Regions from separate parts of the Ruegeria sp. C2 genome, predicted to be linked through region 3. Evidence: riboswitches for the same ligand, from Rfam matches in the RefSeq annotation. Region 3 holds a riboswitch; each other region holds the start of a gene.
What was found. A riboswitch is a leader RNA that binds a small molecule or an ion and turns the genes downstream of it on or off. The one in region 3 is predicted to bind cobalamin.
Positions count from the first base shown of each region.

Region 1: linked by a shared signal. The riboswitch ahead of ACR0IV_RS16550 (hypothetical protein) and the one ahead of ACR0IV_RS09950 (energy-coupling factor ABC transporter permease) in region 3 are both predicted to bind cobalamin.
Region 2: linked by a shared signal. The riboswitch ahead of ACR0IV_RS13125 (DUF1636 family protein) and the one ahead of ACR0IV_RS09950 (energy-coupling factor ABC transporter permease) in region 3 are both predicted to bind cobalamin.

Region 1 is NZ_JBQFRZ010000006.1:53,126-60,248, forward strand. Features, by position in the region: gene nudC (NAD(+) diphosphatase) at 1-590, opposite strand, end outside; gene ACR0IV_RS16530 (bifunctional 2',3'-cyclic-nucleotide 2'-phosphodiesterase/3'-nucleotidase) at 798-2,651, shown strand; RNA gene ffs (signal recognition particle sRNA small type) at 2,691-2,789, shown strand; gene rsgA (ribosome small subunit-dependent GTPase A) at 2,899-3,978, shown strand; gene ACR0IV_RS16545 (alpha/beta hydrolase family protein) at 3,996-4,853, opposite strand; cobalamin riboswitch at 4,976-5,199, shown strand; gene ACR0IV_RS16550 (hypothetical protein) at 5,288-5,695, shown strand; gene ACR0IV_RS16555 (protein-tyrosine phosphatase family protein) at 5,699-6,202, opposite strand; gene ACR0IV_RS16560 (DNA polymerase III subunit gamma/tau) at 6,372-7,123, shown strand, end outside.
Region 2 is NZ_JBQFRZ010000003.1:181,082-188,204, reverse strand. Features, by position in the region: gene ACR0IV_RS13140 (FecCD family ABC transporter permease) at 1-996, opposite strand, end outside; gene ACR0IV_RS13135 (ABC transporter substrate-binding protein) at 998-1,945, opposite strand; gene ACR0IV_RS13130 (ABC transporter ATP-binding protein) at 1,962-2,747, opposite strand; gene ACR0IV_RS13125 (DUF1636 family protein) at 2,744-3,100, opposite strand; cobalamin riboswitch at 3,203-3,406, opposite strand; gene ACR0IV_RS13120 (hypothetical protein) at 3,574-4,008, shown strand; gene ACR0IV_RS13115 (MotA/TolQ/ExbB proton channel family protein) at 4,005-4,661, shown strand; gene ACR0IV_RS13110 (ExbD/TolR family protein) at 4,693-5,019, shown strand; gene ACR0IV_RS13105 (ExbD/TolR family protein) at 5,024-5,401, shown strand; gene ACR0IV_RS13100 (energy transducer TonB family protein) at 5,398-6,408, shown strand; gene ACR0IV_RS13095 (LuxR C-terminal-related transcriptional regulator) at 6,422-7,051, opposite strand.
Region 3 is NZ_JBQFRZ010000002.1:45,087-52,209, reverse strand. Features, by position in the region: gene ACR0IV_RS09960 (amino acid aminotransferase) at 1-1,153, opposite strand, end outside; gene sseA (3-mercaptopyruvate sulfurtransferase) at 1,153-2,007, opposite strand; cobalamin riboswitch at 2,149-2,360, shown strand; gene ACR0IV_RS09950 (energy-coupling factor ABC transporter permease) at 2,416-3,093, shown strand; gene ACR0IV_RS09945 (CBU_0592 family membrane protein) at 3,111-3,380, opposite strand; gene ACR0IV_RS09940 (helix-turn-helix domain-containing protein) at 3,377-3,940, opposite strand; gene ilvD (dihydroxy-acid dehydratase) at 4,048-5,880, shown strand; gene ACR0IV_RS09930 (sulfotransferase family protein) at 6,056-6,874, opposite strand; gene ACR0IV_RS09925 (DUF5928 domain-containing protein) at 7,015-7,123, shown strand, end outside.

The DNA of each region.
Region 1 (7,123 bases), on a different contig from region 3:
AGCATGATCACCACGGGGTCGGTGCGCGGGAAATGCTGGCCACCGCAAGCGGGGCAACTGCGTTGCCATCCGCCCTGAGAGATCTCACTGGCGGCACCGCATCGAGCGCAGAACCGATGCGTCTCATGCCATCCGATCACCGCCTTGGCCGTCGCCGCGAGCTCTGCATCGCGTGCGCTGAGGCGCGTCATGATGCGACGCAGTTCGGCAAAGACATGACCCTCAGGCAGATCGGGGTGCTGCTGTTCACTGCGATCCACGAATTCTCCGACACCGGCCAAATCCAATCCTTCGGCCGTCCAGCCGGAAATATCCATAGCGAACAAAGGTACGGCATCGTCCGAAAGACCCAACAGAATAGGCTTTTCGATCACTCCGTCCGAACCATTTTGCAAAATCTCGTGGTCCATCGCGATCAGCGCCAGCTTGTCCAGGGCTTCACCCTGCACCAGCACCTTGCCACGCCACAGCAGCAAACAACGCGCCTTGGGATCATCGTAGGCCAGCGCCAGCTTCTCTGGATCGCTCCGCAACAGTCCCGCCCGGTTCAAGCCCGAGCCGCCAAAGGTAACCTGTTCTGCGCGTATCATGCCTGTTGTCCTCGCCTGCCGCGCCAAGGGCTGCCATGTCTGTGCTGTCGGTGCAACGGAATTTGAACAAACAAAATATTTTTGATCTGCCGCCGAAAGACCGCAGCATTGCCCCGGAATTTGCACTAAGTCCATCTCATGGTGAAAAATCTGTTACGATGACAGTCAGAAGTTGAAATTTTGAAACACGATAATTCGGCGCGTCAAATGCAGACGCGTAATTCCTGCGCAAAGGTTCGGATATTGGCCACGTCCGACCTGCATATGCATTTGACGTCATTTGACTATTATTCCGACATTCCAGAGGCGAGCCGGGGCCTGACCCGCACCGCCAGCCTGATCCGAACGGCCCGAGATCAGGCCCGGTGCGACGGCGCGCTGGTATTACTGTTCGACAATGGTGACTCGTTGCAGGGCACTTCGCTTGGAGAATGGGCCTCGGACGTCGCAACCCAGATACATCCGCTCTCACAGGCATTCGACGCTCTGGGATATGACGCGATCGGGTTGGGCAATCACGATTTCGGATTCGGGCTGGATCTGGTGAATCGTATTGCTGCTCAGATCGCCTGTCCGATGATTTGCAGCAATATGCGCACAACACACACGCCTCAACGCTGGGTCCCTCACGCGATCCTACAGCGGACGGTTTCCGTAGATGACGAAGACGTTCCGCTCCGTATTGGTGTTTTGTCCGTTCTGCCGCCGCAGACCATTCGGTGGGAGGCGCATATGTTGCAGGAGCAGGCAGAGGTCACCGACATTCTGACAGCAGCGGCGCAGACGGCATCTTACCTCCGCTGCCAGGGCTGTGATCTTGTACTGGCGTTGGCCCATTCGGGGTTGGATCAGGTGGAAGCCGAAGCCGGGATGGAGAACGCAGTAATCCCGCTGGCCGCAATAGAGGGGATTGATGCGCTCATTGCCGGGCACACTCATCTGACGCTGCCGGGCAAGGCGCATGAAGGTTTGCCTCATGTGGATCACGAGCAAGGGCTGGTACATGGAAAACCGGTTGTGATGCCGGGATGGGGGGGCTCGCATCTGGGTGTGATCGATCTTGAGTTGAAACAGGATGCTGAGCACCGCTGGCGCATTGTTGAAAGCCAGGTCTGTGCAACCCCGATCAAAACGGCAACCGGGCCGATCCCGGAAGACACCGAATTGAAACAACTTTTTGCCATAGGTCATGCGGAAGCGCGCAAACGCGTCTCTGAACCCGTGGGGTCGGTGTCTAAGGCGTTGCACAGCTATTTCACCTATTGCGCCTTAGATCGGGGGCTTGCGTTGCTGGCGGCAGCTCAGGCTGCTGCCGTACGGTTCCATCTGGCTAGTACCGAGTGGGAGAGCCTTCCGATTCTCTCGGCCGCGGCACCCGCCAAATCCGGAGGCCGTGGAGGCCCGGAGTATTTTACCGACGTTCCCGCAGGCGAGATCTCGGTCCGCCATGTGGCCGATCTGCATGTCTTTCCCAATGAGCTGCGTGCGGTGCAGGTGACAGGAGAGCAACTGCGCGACTGGCTAGAAATGTCTGCTGGGGTGTTCAATCAGCTTTCGACCGATCAGCCTTCGCACCTGATCAACCCGAAGCGTGCAGGGTTCAATTTCGACGTTCTGCACGGCACAACTTACGAGATCGACCTCTCGCAACCGGCACGATTCGACGCTGCTGGCCGTCTGACGAATCCGGCCTGTTCCCGAATCCGTTCACTGAAGGTGGGCGGCAATCCAATCACTCCAGATCAGAAATTCATTGTCGCAACGAACAATTACCGCGCCAATGGCGGCGGGCATTTCCCTTCGATTCCACATGCCTGTCCGATCACGCTGCCTGCGTGGCTCATTCATGATGTGTTGCGTGATTATCTGGCGAGCAAACTGCCATATGACCTGCTGGAGCAAGCGCCGCGCCCGTTCATTCTAAGGCCGACAAACGGAGCCAGAGCAATTCTGACCACCGGCCCGTCCGCCCGTGCCTATCTGCATGAATTGGCCGAGTATGACCCCTGCGTTCTGCCGTTGGACGAAGACGGGTTCCTGCCTATCCAACTGACCCTCTGACGGGTTGCCAATGTGGTGCAGCGGGCCTATATGGGGGGTCGAGAGGTTGGCGCGGGCGAGCGCCTCGCCAACCTGGTCAGGTCCGGAAGGAAGCAGCCACAACGAGTCCCGCTTGGGTCGATGTCCAGCCTCTCACTTTATCAACCCCTGAGCCACAGGAGGGCTTTATGATTGTAGCAATGACCCTTCGGGCAGCCGGGTTCTGATCCGACACGATCTTCTGACTGCCTGAACACATGACCAGCGGATGCGCGATCGCCATCTGTCGGACACGCTGTTTCTGACAACAGGCAGACCAATGTCTCTTTCTTTATCGGACCTCGGATGGTCCTCACATTTTGCCGCGCAACACGTGGCTGACCCAACCTGCAATCCCTTTCGCATCACAGCCGTTCATCGGGATCGGTTGATCGGGCTTGGCCCCAACGGCGAGATCCCGTTGCTGACCCCCAACCACCCCACCGGCGACTATGCGGTTGGGGACTGGGTGTTGGCAGACAATGATAGACGCGTGCACCACCTGCTGGACCGGCGCAGCCTGCTGCAGCGTCGCGCTGCGGGCACAGGTGCTTCGGCACAATTAATCGCCGCGAATGTCGATGTGTTGTTCATCGTCAGCTCATGCAATGCCGATTTCAGTCTGCCCCGGCTGGAACGCTATCTGGCGCTTGCGCATCAGGCCGGGTGTTATCCGGTGATCGTGCTGACCAAGGCCGACAATTCCGATGCACCCGAGACCTTTGTGAAAAAGGCGCAAGCCATCGATCCGTTTCTGACTGTGTTGGCGATCAATGCACTGGACCCGGCTGCGATCGAACAGGTTCTTTCGTGGTGCCCAAAGGGTCAGACCGGTGCGCTGCTGGGCTCATCCGGAGTGGGTAAAACCACGCTGGCCAATGGCATGACCGGGCAGGAAAAAGCCACGGCGGGCATTCGCGAGGATGACGCACGGGGCCGGCACACCACGACCGCGCGCGCGTTACATCAGATGCGCAATGGTGGCTGGCTGATCGATACGCCCGGCATGCGGGCGCTGCGTTTGCTGGATGCACAGGACGGAGTCGATGAGGTCTTCTCGGACCTCACGGAGCTGAGCCTGAATTGCCGTTTCTCGGATTGCCAGCACGAAACCGAGCCCGGCTGTGCGGTTCAGGTCGCGGTCCAAAGCGGCACGCTTGACCCGTCCCGGCTGGAGCGTTGGCGTAAGTTGCGGCGCGAGGATCAGCGCAACTCGGAAACCATCGCTCAATCCCGCGCGCGGGACAAAGCGTTCGGCAAGATGGTGCGTAGTGTCACGCAGCAGAAAAAGTCGCGCAAGAAGCTGTGAGGCAACGTCCCGTCTGGTCAGTCGATCAGGCGGGGCCAAACCGCTGCGTTTCGTCGGGCGAACGCTCCGATATGTCCAACTTTTGGCAAACCAAATTCCTGCGGCGACAACAGGTGACGATGGGCATTTGAGCCGTAAAGATCGGCCAGCCGCCACACGGCTGCGGGTGGCACCATCTCGTCATCTTCAAAGGCGAACAGATCAACACGCCCGCCTGCGGTGGACCAACGGGCCTGAGGCAGCGTCTCTCCGATCTCGGGCAGATAGCTGTCGGGAGCCGTGCACCACTTGCGCCATTGCCAATAGATCAACGCGGGCAGATCCTCACCAAAACCGACCGCCTTGCCCGGCAGATATCCCAGAGCACGGACCAACAACGGCACATGGCCATACCAGAACAACGCAGCCAGCGCGCGGTAAGGCCACGGGTGATCTTTGAGCGTCACTAGACCTGAACAGACGCAGATCATCCGATCTATTTGTTCGATATCCGACTGCACCGGCCCAAGCATCGCACCAAGCGAGTGGCCAATACTCCACAGCTTGGCACCCGGAAACCGAAGCCGCATCTCGGCCCGTGCGGCAGGGATATCGACCAGCGCCCAGTCTGCCATTGTCACGGTCGAGGCCTTCTGCGACCCGGTCAGCGAGTGACCAAAATCCCGGTAGTCGTAGGTCAGGCAGGCTATTCCGCGCTCAGCTGCCAGCCAACGCGCAAAATGCTGATAGTAATCTCGTGGTACACCTGTGGCATTGTTAATGACCACAACCGTTTCCGGATCGGTCGCAGGCCGATACAAGCGGGCGGACAGCATCGCGTGCCCGGCGGGGAACCGGAACTCCTCGGTCATCACGGTTTGCTGAGCGTCCAACATCTGATCCTCATGCGTTATCTGAACCGATCAGTTCACTCGATCGCGTTCGAGTCAAGGTTGACGTGGCTGGACCAAAGGTAAGCTTGTGGCATTCAATCCGCTTGACTCGGGAAGTGCGCAACCGCTAGCGATGTGGTGATGGTTCCCGCTCCCTCGTTCGAGGCCGGGATGAAAAGGGAACACGGTGCGGCCCTGCCCGGTAATATCCGGAACGGACCAAATCCGCGACTGCCCCCGCAACTGTAAGCGGAGAGCAATGCCGTAGCGCCACTGGCCTTGAAGGCTGGGAAGGTCGGCAAAGCGATGACCCGCAAGTCAGGAGACCTGCCATCGGAACCGAAACTGAAACTCGGGCGGGGTGTCCGGGCAGGTCCAGACTGCACTGTGCTGTCCCACCTGTTTCACACCCTCAGCCCACGCGCGGAGGGCGCATCATGATATGGAAAACCGGAACCCACCAGTTCTCGGCAACAATTTGCCAAAGGACGGGGAAAACCTGTCCGGCTTTGGCGCGAATCGCACGGGCGCTGGCCACCTCGATGGCGGAATCAGCCCCTGCGGCAACTACAGAATTCGAGATTCAGGGCAGTAGCGAACTGGCGCATTGTACGGATGGGTGCACCGCCCGTTTTCGCGCGCGCGCCGACGAAGTCAGAGTGTTCTGCGGTGCTGGATCAGACGACGCGATTGAGCATCTGGACAGCTACGCAGACCTTTTGTTCGGCACCGAGACCGCAGCACTGTCGACAAGTATCTTGTCGAACCCGCCATGCGCGATGCTCGAAGTGTTGACACTTGCCCAGACTACGTCGGTGCAACCCGAATACCGACCGTCTGCCTGACAGTCAGCCCGCAGCCAGAATACCGGCGGGCGCGATCGCCCATTCCATCTGCTCGTCGGTTTCAACAGCGCAGGGTCGCAACGCGCGCAGCCTTTGCAACGCTGCATCCGGATGCTCGCCGCATTCTATCATCAAACGCAGTACAGCCATACCAGATCGACCACATCCGCCCTTGCAATGAACCAAAATACGCCCGCCACCAGACAGCGCATGACGCACTGCGGCACTGGCTTCGACCCAACGTTCGTCCACCTCGGGTGATGGCGTGCCATAGTCCTCGACCGGCAGATGAACCCATCGGCAGGCGCGGTTCCGAACGTCGATACCGAAATCTCTGGCGCCATCGAGTATCATCTCGACCTCGGTTGCCATTGAAAGGATCAGGCCGGGCTTCCAATCGGCGACGGCATCCAGATCGCCTTGATAATCGCCACCCCGACCCGGCATCGATGTCAGCGCGAGCGTTCCTCCGCCAACCTGAAGTGCATGGATAACCATCTGAGACATTATACGTTCCCCCCGAAACGTTAATCAGAAGATCTTTCTACGGGTCTTCAAGTGTCTGATCTTAACCGCCCCGTCCCGCATTCCAAAACGAAAATCATCCGGTCGGGCGGTGGACGCGGACGGCGGCGGCCTCTACGCTGCGGCAGAACTCGAATCCGCGAAAGCAGACATGACCGACACGCCCAGCCCCGCCTACCAGGTGCTTGCCCGAAAATACCGCCCGGAAACCTTCGCCGATCTGGTTGGCCAGGACGCCATGGTGCGCACGCTGAAAAACGCGTTCGAGGCCGACCGCATCGCGCAGGCCTTCATCATGACCGGCATCCGCGGCACCGGTAAAACCACCACCGCCCGGATTATCGCCAAGGGCATGAATTGCATCGGCCCAGATGGCGAAGGCAAACCCACCACCGAACCTTGCGGCCAGTGTGAACATTGCGTGGCCATCATGGAGGGCCGCCATGTCGACGTGATGGAGATGGACGCCGCCAGCCGTACTGGCGTGAATGATATTCGCGAGATCATCGACAGTGTCCGATATCGCGCCGCCTCGGCCCGCTACAAGATCTACATCATCGACGAGGTTCACATGCTCTCGACCAGCGCCTTCAACGCGCTGCTCAAGACGCTTGAGGAACCGCCCGAGCATGTGAAGTTCATCTTTGCCACCACCGAGATCCGCAAGGTTCCGGTCACGGTGCTTTCTCGCTGTCAGCGCTTCGATCTTCGCCGGATCGAGCCCGAAGATATGATCGGCCTGCTACGCAAGATCGCAGATGCCGAAAGCGCGCAAATCGCCGAAGATGCGCTGGCGCTGATCACGCGCGCCGCCGAGGGCTCTGCCCGCGACGCGACCTCGTTGCTGGATCAGGCGATCAGCCATGGCGCATGCGAAACCAGCGCCGATCAGGTGCGCGCGAT
Region 2 (7,123 bases), on a different contig from region 3:
TGTACGAAACAGCAACAGGAATACGAATACGGACCCGATTGAGGTGGTCACGATCCCAACAGGCAATTCCTGCGGAGCAAGTAACAGCCTGCTGAGGATATCCGAGCCAGTCAAAAGCGCAGCACCAACCAAGGCCGCCGTGGGCAGTAAATGGCGGTGCAGCGGGCCGGCAATTCCTCGGGCGATATGCGGCACCATCAAGCCGACAAAGCCGATCACGCCAGCCACCGAAACAAAGACGGCGGTCGCGAGGGCCGCGGTGAAGAACATGCTGAACCGCAAGCCCTGCACAGGCACGCCCAAAGTGGTTGCGGTCAGATCTCCTGTCAGCAAAGCATCCAGCCAGCGACTGCGGTAGAGTGAGTAGCTCAGGATCAGTATCAAGCCCGCGCAGACAAGCGGAAAAGTCTCCCAACGGGCGAGGCCCAACCCGCCCAGCATCCAGAAAATCACCGAATGCGCGGCACGACTATCGCCCGCGAAGATCAGATAGTTTGTAATGGCAGAGAACAGGAAAGACACCGCCAGCCCAGCCAGTATCAGCTTTTCGGGCGCGCTTGTCCGCAGCCCATGCACCAGCGCGAGCACGATACCCGACGCCACCAACCCTCCGCAGAACGCAGCCAATGGCAAAGTCCAGAAGCCCAGAATATCTCCGGTTACAGTGATGACGAATACGGCCCCCGCTGCAGCACCTGAAGACAGGCCAAACAGAAATGGATCCGCCAGATCGTTGCGTGTGGTGGTCTGCAACACGACGCCAACGATACCCAGGCCCGCGCCGATCACCGCTGCAAACAATGCGCGTGGCAGGCGCAGGTCGAAGACGATCCGATGCATCGGAGACATCTCGCCTCCGGTCAGGCCGGTGCCCAGAAGGATCGCCTCGAATGTGTCCGTGATCGGAATCGAGGTGGTTCCATAGATAGTCGAGATCAGCAAAAGGGCAGCCAGAACGACCGCCCCCAGCAAGAGTATCAGGCCCAATCGGCCCATATCAGTTGAGATCCGGATGCATGGCCTTGGCCATTTTCGAGATCGCAGCAATATTCGCCGGTCCCGGAGTGAGCTCTTCATAGCGCAGGCCGATCCAGCGTTCGTTCTTGACGGCATCTGTCTGCGACATCACAGGGTGTTCCTGCAGGAACTTGAAGGTATCTGCCGCGCCATTGCCGGTCTGATAATCCAGTAGCACCAGAAATTCAGGGTTGGCTGCGGCAACCGCTTCCCAAGAGGTACGGCCCCAGCTTGTATCCATGTCGTGCGTAACGCTTTCTCCTCCAGCCGCTGCGATCATGGCGTCAGGAATGGCGAACTTACCCGCCGTAAAGGGCGCATCAGCAGGGCCGTCCAACAGGAACACGCGCGGTTTGGCCAGATCAGCGGTCCGAGCTTCGATTGCTGTCAACTCGTCTTTCCAGCCCGACACAAGCGCTTCGGCCTTGTCCTCGACATGCATGACCTTGCCCAGACGCAAAACATCGTCGAACAGCAGGTTCATGCTGGCTTCGGGGCGATCCTTGTCCAGATGGACGCAGCTTTCGGTCAGGATCATAGTCCTGATGCCGAATGGCTCCAGTGTGCCGGGGGTCACATCTCCGCCCGGCTTCATACCGTAATACCAACCGGCAAAGAACAGGTCAGGTTCGACCGCAACAAGATTTTCGACAGTCGGGTATTTCGGCGCGAGTTCAGGGATATCGCCGCGCAGCGTGTCGAACTCGGGGCTGGTCTTATACCATCCGGTGATGCCGGTCAGACCGACGATCTTGTCCTGCAGACCCAGCGCAAAGGCCATGTCGGTCATATTCATATCATGCACGACCAGACGTTCTGGCGCGGCATCAAAGACAAGCGGCTCACCGCAATTGTCAACCGTCACCTCTTGCGCAGCGGCGCCGCTTGCCATGGCAGTGACCAGCGCCACGGACCAGATTTGCTTCATTGATAGTCTCCTGAGTTTATGTGGAAAGCGTTGTTCTTCGGATGTCCAGAACGGGGATCATGCGGCCTTCGTGATGAAAGCGCAGGTAATCGACACCGAAGGTTTCGCGCACACGTTCCGATGTCAGTACCTCGTCGACCGAACCAAACCCGGTCAGGCGCGTGGATTTCATCAGAGCAACGTGGGTGGCGAATTCAGGGATCATGACCAAATCATGCACGATCATGACGACAGTAATACCCAGATCAGCGACCAGAGACAGCATCCGCCCCTTCGCATCGGGATCCAAATGATTGGTCGGCTCGTCAAGAAACAGCAAAGTCGGGTTCTGTGCCAGCGCCCGAGCGATATGCGCGCGCTGACGCTCACCACCCGACAGTTGGGCCATCTTCTTGTCAGCCAGCGCGCCAAGGCCCGTAATCTCCAATATACGGCTGAGTTCCTGCGCGTGTTCACCTGCAGATCGGTCCGCGCGGATCGGAATCTGTCCAAGCGCCACATAATCCCGCAGCGACAAGCGCCCGTCAGGCATCTCTTGCTGACTGACCACCGCGATCATCCGAGCACGCTCTTTTGCCGAGAGTTGCTTGAGGCTGCGCCCCTTGAGCAAAACATCCCCTAGTGCCAGCCCTTCCGCCCCACACAGCAAATTCAGCAGTGTGGTTTTACCTGCACCGTTGGGGCCCGCGATTGCCAGTATTGACCCTTCGGACAGCTCAAAGGATACGCCTTGCAGCAGTATGTCCCCATTCAAGGCATAATATTCGAGATCCGAAGCCACCAGAAACGGCTGGACGGTCATATCGAAACCTCCTGACTGATCGGGGGCATGCGAGACAAGGTTTTGGTGTAAAGGGCACGCGGACGCTCGCTGGCCTTGGTCCAGCCATCCGGGCTCTGTTGATATTGATGGGCAAACTCGGCCAGGGCTTCGACGTCAATCAATGTCTGGATATCACCAAATAGATACTGCGCCTTGCCGACCGCTTGAAAGCCTACGGTCACGGGATGCGCGCATCCTGCCATGCAATCGACAGCCCGGATCGCAAAATGCTCGGGCAGCTTCGATTGAAGCGTATCATGCACTCCATCCACTGATTGCGCGGCCGCACAGGTCGAACAGATCAGAACAAAATGATCAGGTGCGCCAGGCATATAACCCTCCGCCTCTGCCCAAACGCAGTGCGAAGGTGCTGATTACAGAAACACGTGTATCACGTGCCATCAAAGCCTCCTTCCAGGACGCCCCGCCCCGGCTTGGTTGAACAACTGATGGCAGGTCTCCTGACTCGCGGGTCGGTGCTTGGCCATCCTTCCCGACCCTTGGGGCCAGTGGCTGTTTGGCTTCGCTCGCCGCTTACAGTTGCGGGGGCAGTTACGGGTTTGGCCAGTGTAGACCGCACCGTATTCCCTTTTCATCCCACGGGCGCACCCTTGGGAACCATCACCGGATTCAGTGCCTGAGATCGATGAATGCGTCAATACGAAAGTTATCACGCGTTACCGGTCGGCCGGACACAATCGCGCCACCCGCTCTTTCACGTCTCGGTTGGATTGGATAAGAGGGATCAACCCCTGCAAAGATGCGCGGGACAAACCCTCAGCGCTAAACAATCAGGAGCCCGCTCATGCCGTATCACCGCCTCGCTCTGGTAGCTGTGCTGGCAATTTCATCAACAAATTCGGCGCTGGCGCAATCTGCTGACGACAACCCCTCGGAACTGTTGCTGGAGCTCAATACCGTGCAAAAGGTGAACGGCGCCTGCCGCTTGACCTTTCTGGTTCAGAACGAAACCGGAAGCGATATCGAGAAGGCAGCTTTTGAGACCGTCATTTTCGACAGCTCGGGCCGTGTCGTTACGCTTTCTCTGTTCGATTTTCGGGATCTGCCGGCAGACCGTCCGCGCGTGCGTCAGTTCGGCCTGCCCGATCTCAACTGCGACTCGATCGGGCGCGTTCTGATCAATGGCGCAAACAGCTGCGTTGTCGACGGCTCAGAAAGCGATATCTGTGCAACAGGACTGAACCTTACCAGCCGGATAGATGTGGAGCTTTTGGGATGAACGCGCTTGAAGCATTGCGCCAGATCGTGGCTCTGGGCGGGCCAGTGGTGGCCATTCTGATCGTGATGTCAGTGCTGGCTCTGGCCGTCACGCTTTACAAACTGTGGCAATTCACCGTGACCGGAGTTGGACGACATCGGGTGCTGTCCCAGGCCCTGACGGCATGGGATGCCGGGGATCATCAGACTGCACGCGCGCGATTGGCGAAAAGCCACAGTTATCTGGCCCCATTGGTCGGTGCAGCCATGGATGCGCCCGATCTACCCGGTCTCGATGATCGTCTGGATGCTGAAGCCGGATTGGCCCTGGCAGGGCTGGAGCGCGGTTTTCGCCTTCTTGACACCGTTGCCCAACTCGCGCCTTTGCTGGGGCTGTTCGGGACCGTTCTGGGTATGATCGAAGCGTTCCAAAGCCTGCAACAGGCAGGCAGCTCCATTGACCCGTCGCTGCTTGCGGGTGGCATCTGGGTGGCGCTGATCACCACCGCCGTGGGGCTGGCGGTTGCGATGCCGACCTCAATGGTTCTGTCATGGTTCGAAAGCCGCACCGCGCGCGAGCGGGTCTTTGCAGACAAAGCACTGCGGACCGTGTTGGTACCAGGTCAGCTGGCCAAAGAAGCCGAGGCCATTTCAGCCGTGCCGGAACATGCGTAACCGGGCGCCATTTGTCCGGCGGACCCTGTCGATGACGCCACTCATCGATGTGATCTTTCTGCTTTTGCTGTTCTTCATGCTGACCTCGACCTTCTCAAAATTCGGCGAGATCGAGCTGAGCAGCACGACTGGCGGAACCGCGCAAACCAGCGAACCGTCTGAGCGGGTCTTTCTACAGCTCGGTGCGGAACGTCTTGTGTTGAACGGCACGGCGATAACCTTGGACGATCTCGCGACCGAGATCGAAACCGGGCAGGTGCTCGTCAGCCTCGATACCGATGTCACGGCCCAACGCCTGACGGATCTGTTGGTTCGGCTGCGCGGGCGCGAGGGGCTCAGCGTTCTGGTGCTGGAGTGAGCCGATGATCCGCCAGACCGCCCCCCGCCGAAAACGCGATTCAACGATAGCTTTGATCAACGTCGTCTTTCTGATGCTGATCTTCTTTCTGATCACCGGTACCATCGCACCACCACTGGACCCTGACCTCGACCTTGTGGACACGTCAGAGCTCGAAGGGCGCGAACCGCCCGACGCGCTGGTTCTGCACAAGGATGGAACGCTGAGCTTTCGCGGAACACCTACCGATGCCGAGACCTTCATGGCCGATCATGATGAAGGGCCGGTACGGATCGTTCCGGATCGTGATGCTCCGGGTGCGCGCCTGATCGAAGTCACGGGCCTGCTGCGCCGCAATGGTGCGCCTTCCGTGTTTCTGGTCACAAAACGGACACTGGAATGATCCGGGGGTCGGTCATAGTTGCCGCGCTGGCCATTCTGGTGTCGCTGATTTTGCACGTTCTCGGCCTCAGCATGACTGCATCTGTTGAACCGGGTGAACCTGCCGCACAAGGCAATTCCGACGTGGTGGACCTGAGCAACAGCTTCGAAGATCTTGCGGAGACGCCCAGCGATCCAGTGGAACCCGAACCTGCCGAAACCCCAGAACCGGAAGCAGCCGAAATCCCCACCAGCGAAGCACTGGTTGCGTCCGACGATCCGCAACGCGTTTTTGCCCCCGATTTCGGCGAAGCTGAAACGGTTCAGCCGGAGGTGATCGAACCGCAGGACGCCGAACCGGCTGATCCCCCAGACAGCGAAGAACCTGCGCGCGCTGATGCCGAGACTGCAGAGCCGACTTCTATTGATGAGGTTGCTGAAATCCCGCAAGGCGAACCGGCCACGGAACCAGAGCTGGCAGAGGCCGAAGCGCCCGCCCCCCCGGTCATCGCTGCGCTGGAGCCGGAGGAGGAGGCGGATCTTGCGGCTTCAGAGCAGGCAGTAACCGAGTCCATCCGTCCACGCCTACCTGATCGCACACCCAGCGAAGCGCCTGAAGGCGCGGCCGACAGCTCGGACCAATTCGCCGAGTTACGCTTTCCACAACAGCTCATCGAGTCGCCACTAACGACCTTTCAGCGCCAGGGCACCGATGCCTTTACCCGCGGCGATCGTCAGCGTCAGTCGGGCGGGCGCGGGCCGGGTAATTCCAACACCACCAACTATGCCGGGCTGGTACTGGTGCATTTGAACCGGACCCCTGCAGTCTTTGTGTCCGAGCGCGGATTTGCGCGGGTTTTCTTTCAGATCGACCCGGATGGCACACTCGCATGGGTCGAGATAACCGACAGTTCCGGTTCAACCCAGATCGACCGTGCCGCAAAAGAGCAGATCCGCAGAGCAGCCCCTTTCCCGCCGCCTCCGGGTGGAGTGAGCCGAAAACTCTCTTTCTACTATCAGAATGGCTGACCTTCAGGTCTCATTAACCATTGTCGGCTTTTGAAGAATAATAAAACGCGATCGCCTGCGCGCGGTTCTTGATCGATAGCTTCTCATAGATGTTCGACAGGTGGAATTTCACCGTATTGGTCGATATTTGCAGCTCTTTCGATAACTCCCGGTTGGACATGCCGGTCGCCAAAGCTTCAAGGATCGCCAGTTCCTTGCGCGACAGCGTCTGCAACGGGTTTTGTTGCATCTTGCGCACGTCGATGAACGGAAAAACCATCTTGCCTTTGGCCACATCAACGCAGGTTTCAAGCAGGCCTTCGACGTCACCAGAGCGCGGTGCGAACCCGGCAGCCCCCGCCTGCATGGCCTGACGCGGCACATCCCCGGCTTCATCCCCATAGACCACAAACCGCGGGGCGTTGGCCTGCTCGCGCAAAACCTCGATCAGTTTGGCTGCGCCCAACGCGGGCAGTTCCCAAGATACTATCCCCACTGCAACCGGGATGCGCATGACCGTACCAAGAAAGCCTTCGGCCGTAGCCGAGGTCGCCACGAGCGAGAATCGCGGATCGCGCTCAAAGATTTCGGACATAGCCGAGAGGACCAGAGGGTTGTTGTTGGCCAGCATGACATCGATGGGGCGCTGTAACGTCTCGGTCATTGATTTCCTGTCCAATTTCGCAAGAACCCATCCATATGGGTAGGAACTATGTTGGTATACATCAGTATATTT
Region 3 (7,123 bases):
GAATCGGCACCGTATTGGCGTTCAGACCGGCGATGTTCAGGCGGCTGTCGCCGACCATGTAGATCCCATGATCGTTGCGCAGTTGCTCGACCAGTTCAGGTGCCGCACCAAGGCGCGAGAACATGCCGCGGTGCTGAGCGACAAAACCGAAACGATCCGACCCGCTGAGACGTTGCAATTCGTCAGCCAGTTGCTGACGCAGGCCCAACATGGACAGGCGGACTTCTTCCAGCTCGGCGGCCCAGTCGGCGCGCAGCGCGTCATCATTCAGGATCGTCGTTACCACCCGTGCGCCATGATCTGGCGGAAACGAGTAGTTCTGACGGTTCAGGAAAGCTAGTGTCGATTGGTTCAGAGCCGTTTGCGCCACATCGTCGCTGATCGCCATCAATAGGCCGGTCCGTTCGCGGTAGACGCCGAAGTTCTTCGAGCAGGACGCCGCGATCAGGCAGCGCTTGACCGACGAGGCAACCAGACGGGTCGCCTGAGCATCCTCCTCAAGGCCGTCGCCGAAGCCCTGATAGGCGATATCGATCATCGCCACGAGGCCACGCTCGTTGATCAGGTTCACAACCTCCTGCCACTGCACCATGTTCAGGTTGGCTCCGGTCGGGTTGTGACAGCAGCCGTGCAACAGAACCACGTCGCCCGCATTGGCGGTTTTCAGGTCCTCGATCATGCCGTCGAAATCGACGCCGCGGGTTTCACCGTCGAAATAACGATACTGGACCGTCTCGATCCCCAGATAGTTCAGGATCGACAGATGGTTCGGCCAGGTCGGGTTCGACACAAAAACACGGGCCGACGGATTGGCCATGCGGATCATCTCAAACGCCTGACGACAAGCACCGGTGCCGCCCGGTGTCGCCACGGCGGCGATGTTGGCGCGCGGGACCGATGTACCCAGAATCAGACCAATCATGGCATCGGCATAGGCTGGGTCACCGGCCAAACCGGTATAGGCCTTGGTCTCCTGCTCTTCCAGAATGCGCTTTTCAGCCGCTTTTACGGCGCGCATGACCGGGGTGATGCCCTCAGCGTTTTTATAAACGCCAACCCCCAGGTCAATTTTCTGATCGCGCGGGTCATCGCGATACATCTGCATCAGCGCCAGAATCTTATCGGCTGGCTGTGGCTTGAGGTTCTCGAACATCAGTTCTCTCCGGTTGCGACGGGCAGGGTTGGGAAGGCACCCCATTCAGCCCAGGAGCCGTCATAAAGCGAATGATCTTTTTTACCCATGCGTTCAAGCGCGAGGCTGAGGATCGCAGCCGTGACGCCCGAGCCGCAGGATGTGATTGCGGGCTTCGACAGATCTACACCTGCGGCCTCGAATATGGCGCGGCACTCTTCCGGCGACTTCATGGTGCCATTTGCGTTCAGCAGCGTGCCAAAGGGCACATTGCGAGAGCCTGGAATATGACCCGAGCGCAAACCTTCGCGTGGTTCTGGCGCGGTTCCGGCAAAGCGGTCGGTCGAGCGCGCATCGATGATCTCATGATCGTTCAGCTTGGCCGCAGCTGAAACCTGCGTCACGTCACGTACCAGATGGTTTTGTACGCGAACGGTCATGTGGCGATCGCGAACGACGGGCGGCAGGTCCTCAATCTCGCGACCTTCGGCCTGCCATTTCGGCAGTCCCCCATCCAGAACGGCAATATTGTCCTGACCCATCAAACGGAACAGCCACCAGACGCGTGCGGCAGACATCAGCCCGGCCCCGTCATAGACCACGACCTGATGGCCGTCGCCCACCCCCATCGCCCGCAGGCGGGACATGAATTTCTCGACCGGAGGTGCCATATGCGGCAGGTCCGAACGGTGATCGGCAATGTCATCAATGTCAAAGAACCGTGCACCGGGGATATGGCCTGCATCATACTCGGCCTTCGCATCGCGGTTCTGCGCGGGCAGATACCAGGACCCGTCCAGAATCCGCAGATCCGGGTCCTTGAGATGCGCGGCCAGCCAGTCTGTGGATACGAGAGTTTTCGGATCGTCCTGCATCAAAGCCTCCCCTGAGCGAGCTTGGATTTTCCCTATATGGGCACGGCCAAACGTTCAAGTCACGCCGCAGTTCAGAACCCGCGCGGGGACAGTTTTTTTCCAACCACATGCTTGGCGTGCTTGACAGACAGCATTCTGTGGCAGAAATCTGTGCGACATGGTTCCCAAAGGGGTTTCCCCAGAGGGATGAAAAGGGAATCCGGTGCGACAAATCCTGTCAATTCCGGAACTGCCCCCGCAACTGTAAGCGGAGTATCGCCCCATCAGGGCCACTGACCGAAATGATCGGTTGGGAAGGCCGGGATCGATCCTAATCCGCGAGTCAGGAGACCTGCCATGCACAAACCGGGCATCCGCCCAATTTCAACACGTTTCTACCGTCGGGTGTGACGGTAAGGAGAACAAACTATGCATATCGAACCGGGCGTCGTAAACGGCGCCAAACTTGTCCTGAGCTATGCCACCGCGGCCGGGGCAGGGCTTTATAGTCTGAAGCTGGCGTGGGAGAGCGTCAAAAACAGTGGTGTTGCAAGCCTTGCAGTGCGGTCTGCCCTGACAACCGGCCTTGTTTTCACATTCTTTGAAGTTCTGCCTCATTTCCCGGTGGGAGTGTCAGAGGTGCACTTTATTCTGGGCTCGACACTGTTTCTTTTGTTCGGTGCCGCCCCGGCTGCGATTGGCCTGATCCTGGGCCTCTTTGTTCAAGGGTTTTTCTTGGCACCCTTCGATCTACCCCAGTTCGGAATGAACATGACGACGTTGCTGGTGCCTCTGTTTGCCTTGCAGGCACTGGCAAACCGCATCATTGCGCCGAATACAGCCTATGTTGACCTCAAGTATTCTCAGGCACTTGCGCTGTCGACCGCCTATCAGGGTGGTGTCGTGCTCTGGGTGGCCTTCTGGGCGTTCTACGGTCAGGGTTTCGGTGCCGAAAACATCGCCGCCGTGGCCAGCTTTGGCGGCGCTTACATGATGGTTATCCTGATTGAGCCCCTGGCCGATCTTGCCGTTCTTGCGGTTGCGAAATCCATGAAGGGTCAGAACAAGCTCGGCCTGTTCACGCCGCGCCTTCTCAGCGCAGCCTAAGCATCCTGCGCCGCGCACTACTTTGCGCGGCGCAACCTGAAATACTGAATGATCCCGATCATGCTGATCAGAATCCAGAACCCCTCGATCAGCATCGACGCCAGATTGAAATTCTCGAGCAGCGAATAGACGATCAGAACCGATCCCAAGAGGTTCACCACCGGAAACGCGAGATCGTCAGAATTCATCATCCGCATCTGTGTCGCAAAATAGGCCGCGACCACGATCAAAGCCCCAAACGAGCCAATAGCGTCGACGATGGTGAGGCTGTCGAGAACTGCAATCATAAATGGGCCTTGCCGTTTTCAGAATACTCGTTGTGCTGGGCGTAGTGGTGCATGTTCAGGAATGCGGCACCCTCTGCACCCGCGCGGTATCCATGGGGGACATCAGCGGCAAAGCGCAAGCCCTGCCCGGCCTGCAATGACACCCATTCCCGATCGCGCAGGATCTCGAGCGTACCTGAAAGCACAAACACCTCCTCGGTCACACCAGCGGCATGGGCGGGGGATTCGTGGCTTTGGTTCGGATGCAAGCTGACGTGAAATGTCTCGGCCCCTAGGGCGGGGTCGAAGGGAAAGACGATCTTGACCTCTATGGTCCCGGGGAAGGTCACGGTCTGGAAAACCGACGGGTCACCCAGCGCCGTATCGATCAGCGCGCTGAGTGGTAGCTGGAAGCCTTTGGCGATTTTCCACAAGGTCGCGATGGTGGGGCTGGATTCGCCGCGCTCTATCTGGCCCAGCATGGCTTTGCTGACCCCGGTCATTTCAGCCACCTTCGACAGGCTCAGCCCGGACGCCGTCCGCACGTCCCGTAATTTCAGCGTTATGTCGTCCGGTGCCATATCATCAACTTCCGAATCCTCTTGTACGTTATAGCGCACATGTGATACGTGCGCTATAACGCACGAACCCCAAGACATGCAACCCGAGGCAAAAGGGAAACAGCATCATGCCATTGTACCGATCCAGAACCTCTACCCATGGCCGCAACATGGCCGGTGCCCGCGGTTTGTGGCGCGCCACCGGTATGGGCGACGATGATTTCGGCAAACCGATCATCGCCATCGTAAACTCGTTCACCCAGTTTGTGCCCGGTCACGTCCACCTGAAGGACCTTGGCCAGATGGTCGCGCGCGAGGTCGAGGCAGCGGGTGGCGTTGCGAAAGAGTTCAACACCATCGCGGTAGATGACGGCATCGCCATGGGTCATGACGGGATGCTGTATTCGCTGCCCTCACGTGAGGTGATCGCGGATTCGGTGGAATACATGGTCAACGCACATTGTGCGGACGCGATGGTCTGCATTTCGAACTGCGACAAGATCACCCCGGGTATGCTGATGGCCGCGATGCGTCTGAACATCCCGGCGATCTTTGTCTCGGGTGGCCCGATGGAGGCTGGTAAGATCGATATCGCCGATCTGGATGCCAAAAAGATCGACCTTGTGGATGCGATGGTCGCCGCTGCTGACGACCGCTTCACCGACGAACAGGTTCAGCACATCGAAGAGAATGCCTGCCCGACCTGTGGGTCATGCTCGGGCATGTTCACCGCCAACTCGATGAACTGTCTGGCCGAGGCGCTGGGTCTGGCGCTGCCGGGCAATGGCTCGACCCTTGCCACACACGCGGACCGCAAAGAGCTGTTCCTTGAGGCCGGTCGCCGGATCGTCGAGATCACCAAGCGGCACTATGATCTGGACGAAAAAGGCTTCCTGCCACGCGAGATCGCTACGTTCGAGGCCTTTGAGAACGCCATGAGCCTCGACATCGCTATGGGCGGTTCGACCAACACGGTACTGCACTTGCTGGCCATTGCGCATGAGGGCGAGGTGCATTTCACCATGTCCGATATGGACCACCTCAGCCGCGAAGTGCCTTGTTTGTGTAAGGTCGCACCCAATACCGAGAATGTGCATATGGAAGACGTGCACCGCGCCGGTGGTATCTTCTCGATCCTTGGCGAGCTGAGCCGTGCGGGATTGCTGCACGAGGATTGCGCAACCGTTCATTCGGCTACGATGGGCGAAGCGATTGCCAATTGGGACATCAAGATCGCCAACAATCCCAAAGCGCAGGAACTGTTCAAGGCTGCACCAGGCGGAGTGCGCACCACTCAGGCCTTCAGCCAGTCGAACCGGTACAAGGAGCTGGATACCGACCGCCAAGGCGGCGTGATCCGCTCGAAAGAATATGCCTTTAGCCAGGATGGCGGTCTTGCGGTACTGTTCGGAAACATTGCCCGCGACGGCTGCATTGTGAAAACTGCAGGTGTTGACGAGAACATCCTGAAATTCACCGGCTCAGCCTATGTCTGCGAAAGCCAGGACCAGGCGGTGAACGACATCCTGACCGGAAAGGTCAAAGAAGGCGACGTGGTCGTGATCCGCTACGAAGGCCCGCGCGGCGGGCCGGGCATGCAAGAGATGCTCTACCCGACCTCATACCTGAAATCCAAAGGTCTGGGCAAAGCCTGCGCTTTGCTGACCGATGGCCGCTTCTCGGGCGGCACCTCGGGTCTATCAATCGGCCATGTCTCGCCCGAGGCGGCAGAGGGTGGTGAAATCGGGCTGGTGCAAACCGGCGACACCATCGAAATCGACATCCCGAACCGCAGCATCCATCTTGCGGTGTCCGATGAAGATCTGGCCGCCCGGCGCGAAGAACAGGATGAAAAAGGCTGGCATCCCGCAGCACCGCGCAAACGCAAGGTGTCTACGGCGCTGAAGGCCTATGCCAAGCTAACCACCAGCGCGGCGAAAGGTGCTGTTCGCCAGGTCTAGGGTCTACGAAGATGGGCGCGCTCCCGCGCCCGCTACGTGCTATCGGCAAAGCCGATACCCCTTGCGGACTTGGGCCCGGCGCCGCGCAAAGCGCGGCGCCGGGCCCAACCAGAGGAGATGTCTCATCAGAGACATTAACGATGGGCGGGAGGTCTTGCTCTTTAGTCTAAGTGACTCAGTCACCCAGCTTGGCGTGAATCTCGTCCAGATCGATCTCACCTACCGGCATCTTATTGGCCGGGTTTTCGAAATCGTATTTAAACAGTTCGAAATCTTGTTTGTAGATTTCATAGACCAGGTGCATGGACAGATCGTCAAAATAATCCTCGACCGGATGCGCGCGTTTGGGTCCGTGACCTTCGGATTCATTAAAGCGCGGAATTTCGGACAGGGTCACAGGGTGTGCGGTCTTGAGGTTGTCCAGAACACCCTGCATCCCATCGTTGAACTTCTCGGTCCAGAAAATCCGGTCATAGCGCCCGCCATTTGCAATCAGGGTCGAGACATGGCCAGACATGGCGGACCAGTGAATATCCGGGTCCATCGGGCGACGCCAACGGATGGTATCCCGCGCGAAAAGAAGAAATCGACGGAAACTGGCGATCTGATCGAACTCACCCTTACCGTCTTCGCCGCCCACTTCGATCCCGTAATTGTAAATCAGCGTTGGCACCAGATTACCGCGATAGCGTTTACCGTTGCGCTGAATGCCGCAGATCTTGTCGAAGAACGAGCTCAGGATGCGGGTATATGGGTTTCGCACACAGGTAAACGTATAGGATTCATGTGATCGCACGTTGCGCGAGATCGGGTCCTGGCTGGCCCCAAAAGCCCATTTGTGCATCCCGTCCTTGGCGTCATGGATATCACCACCAAAAAACCGACCGTGATCCGAATAATACATGATCTGGCCAATGGTCGAGCAGGCGCATTTCGGCACCACGCGGTACACCATGCTCTGGCTTTCGGTCATCCATGTTCCGGGAAAACCCATCTGCTGCGCCTCCTTGGCCGGATATCGGAGTGATACTTCGGCGGTATTGGCCCAAAGAACCAAAAATATTCTGTTTATTCAATCGCTCATCCTCAGTATCACGGTCGCGAACGGTAGAAACGGGGAATAGCGAAACGCAAATGGCAAAGATTGCCTATATCTTGCTATGTCACAAAGACCCTGACGCGATCATTGATCAGGCCGGGCAGCTGACGGCGGCGGGGGATTGCATGGCGATCCATTTCGACG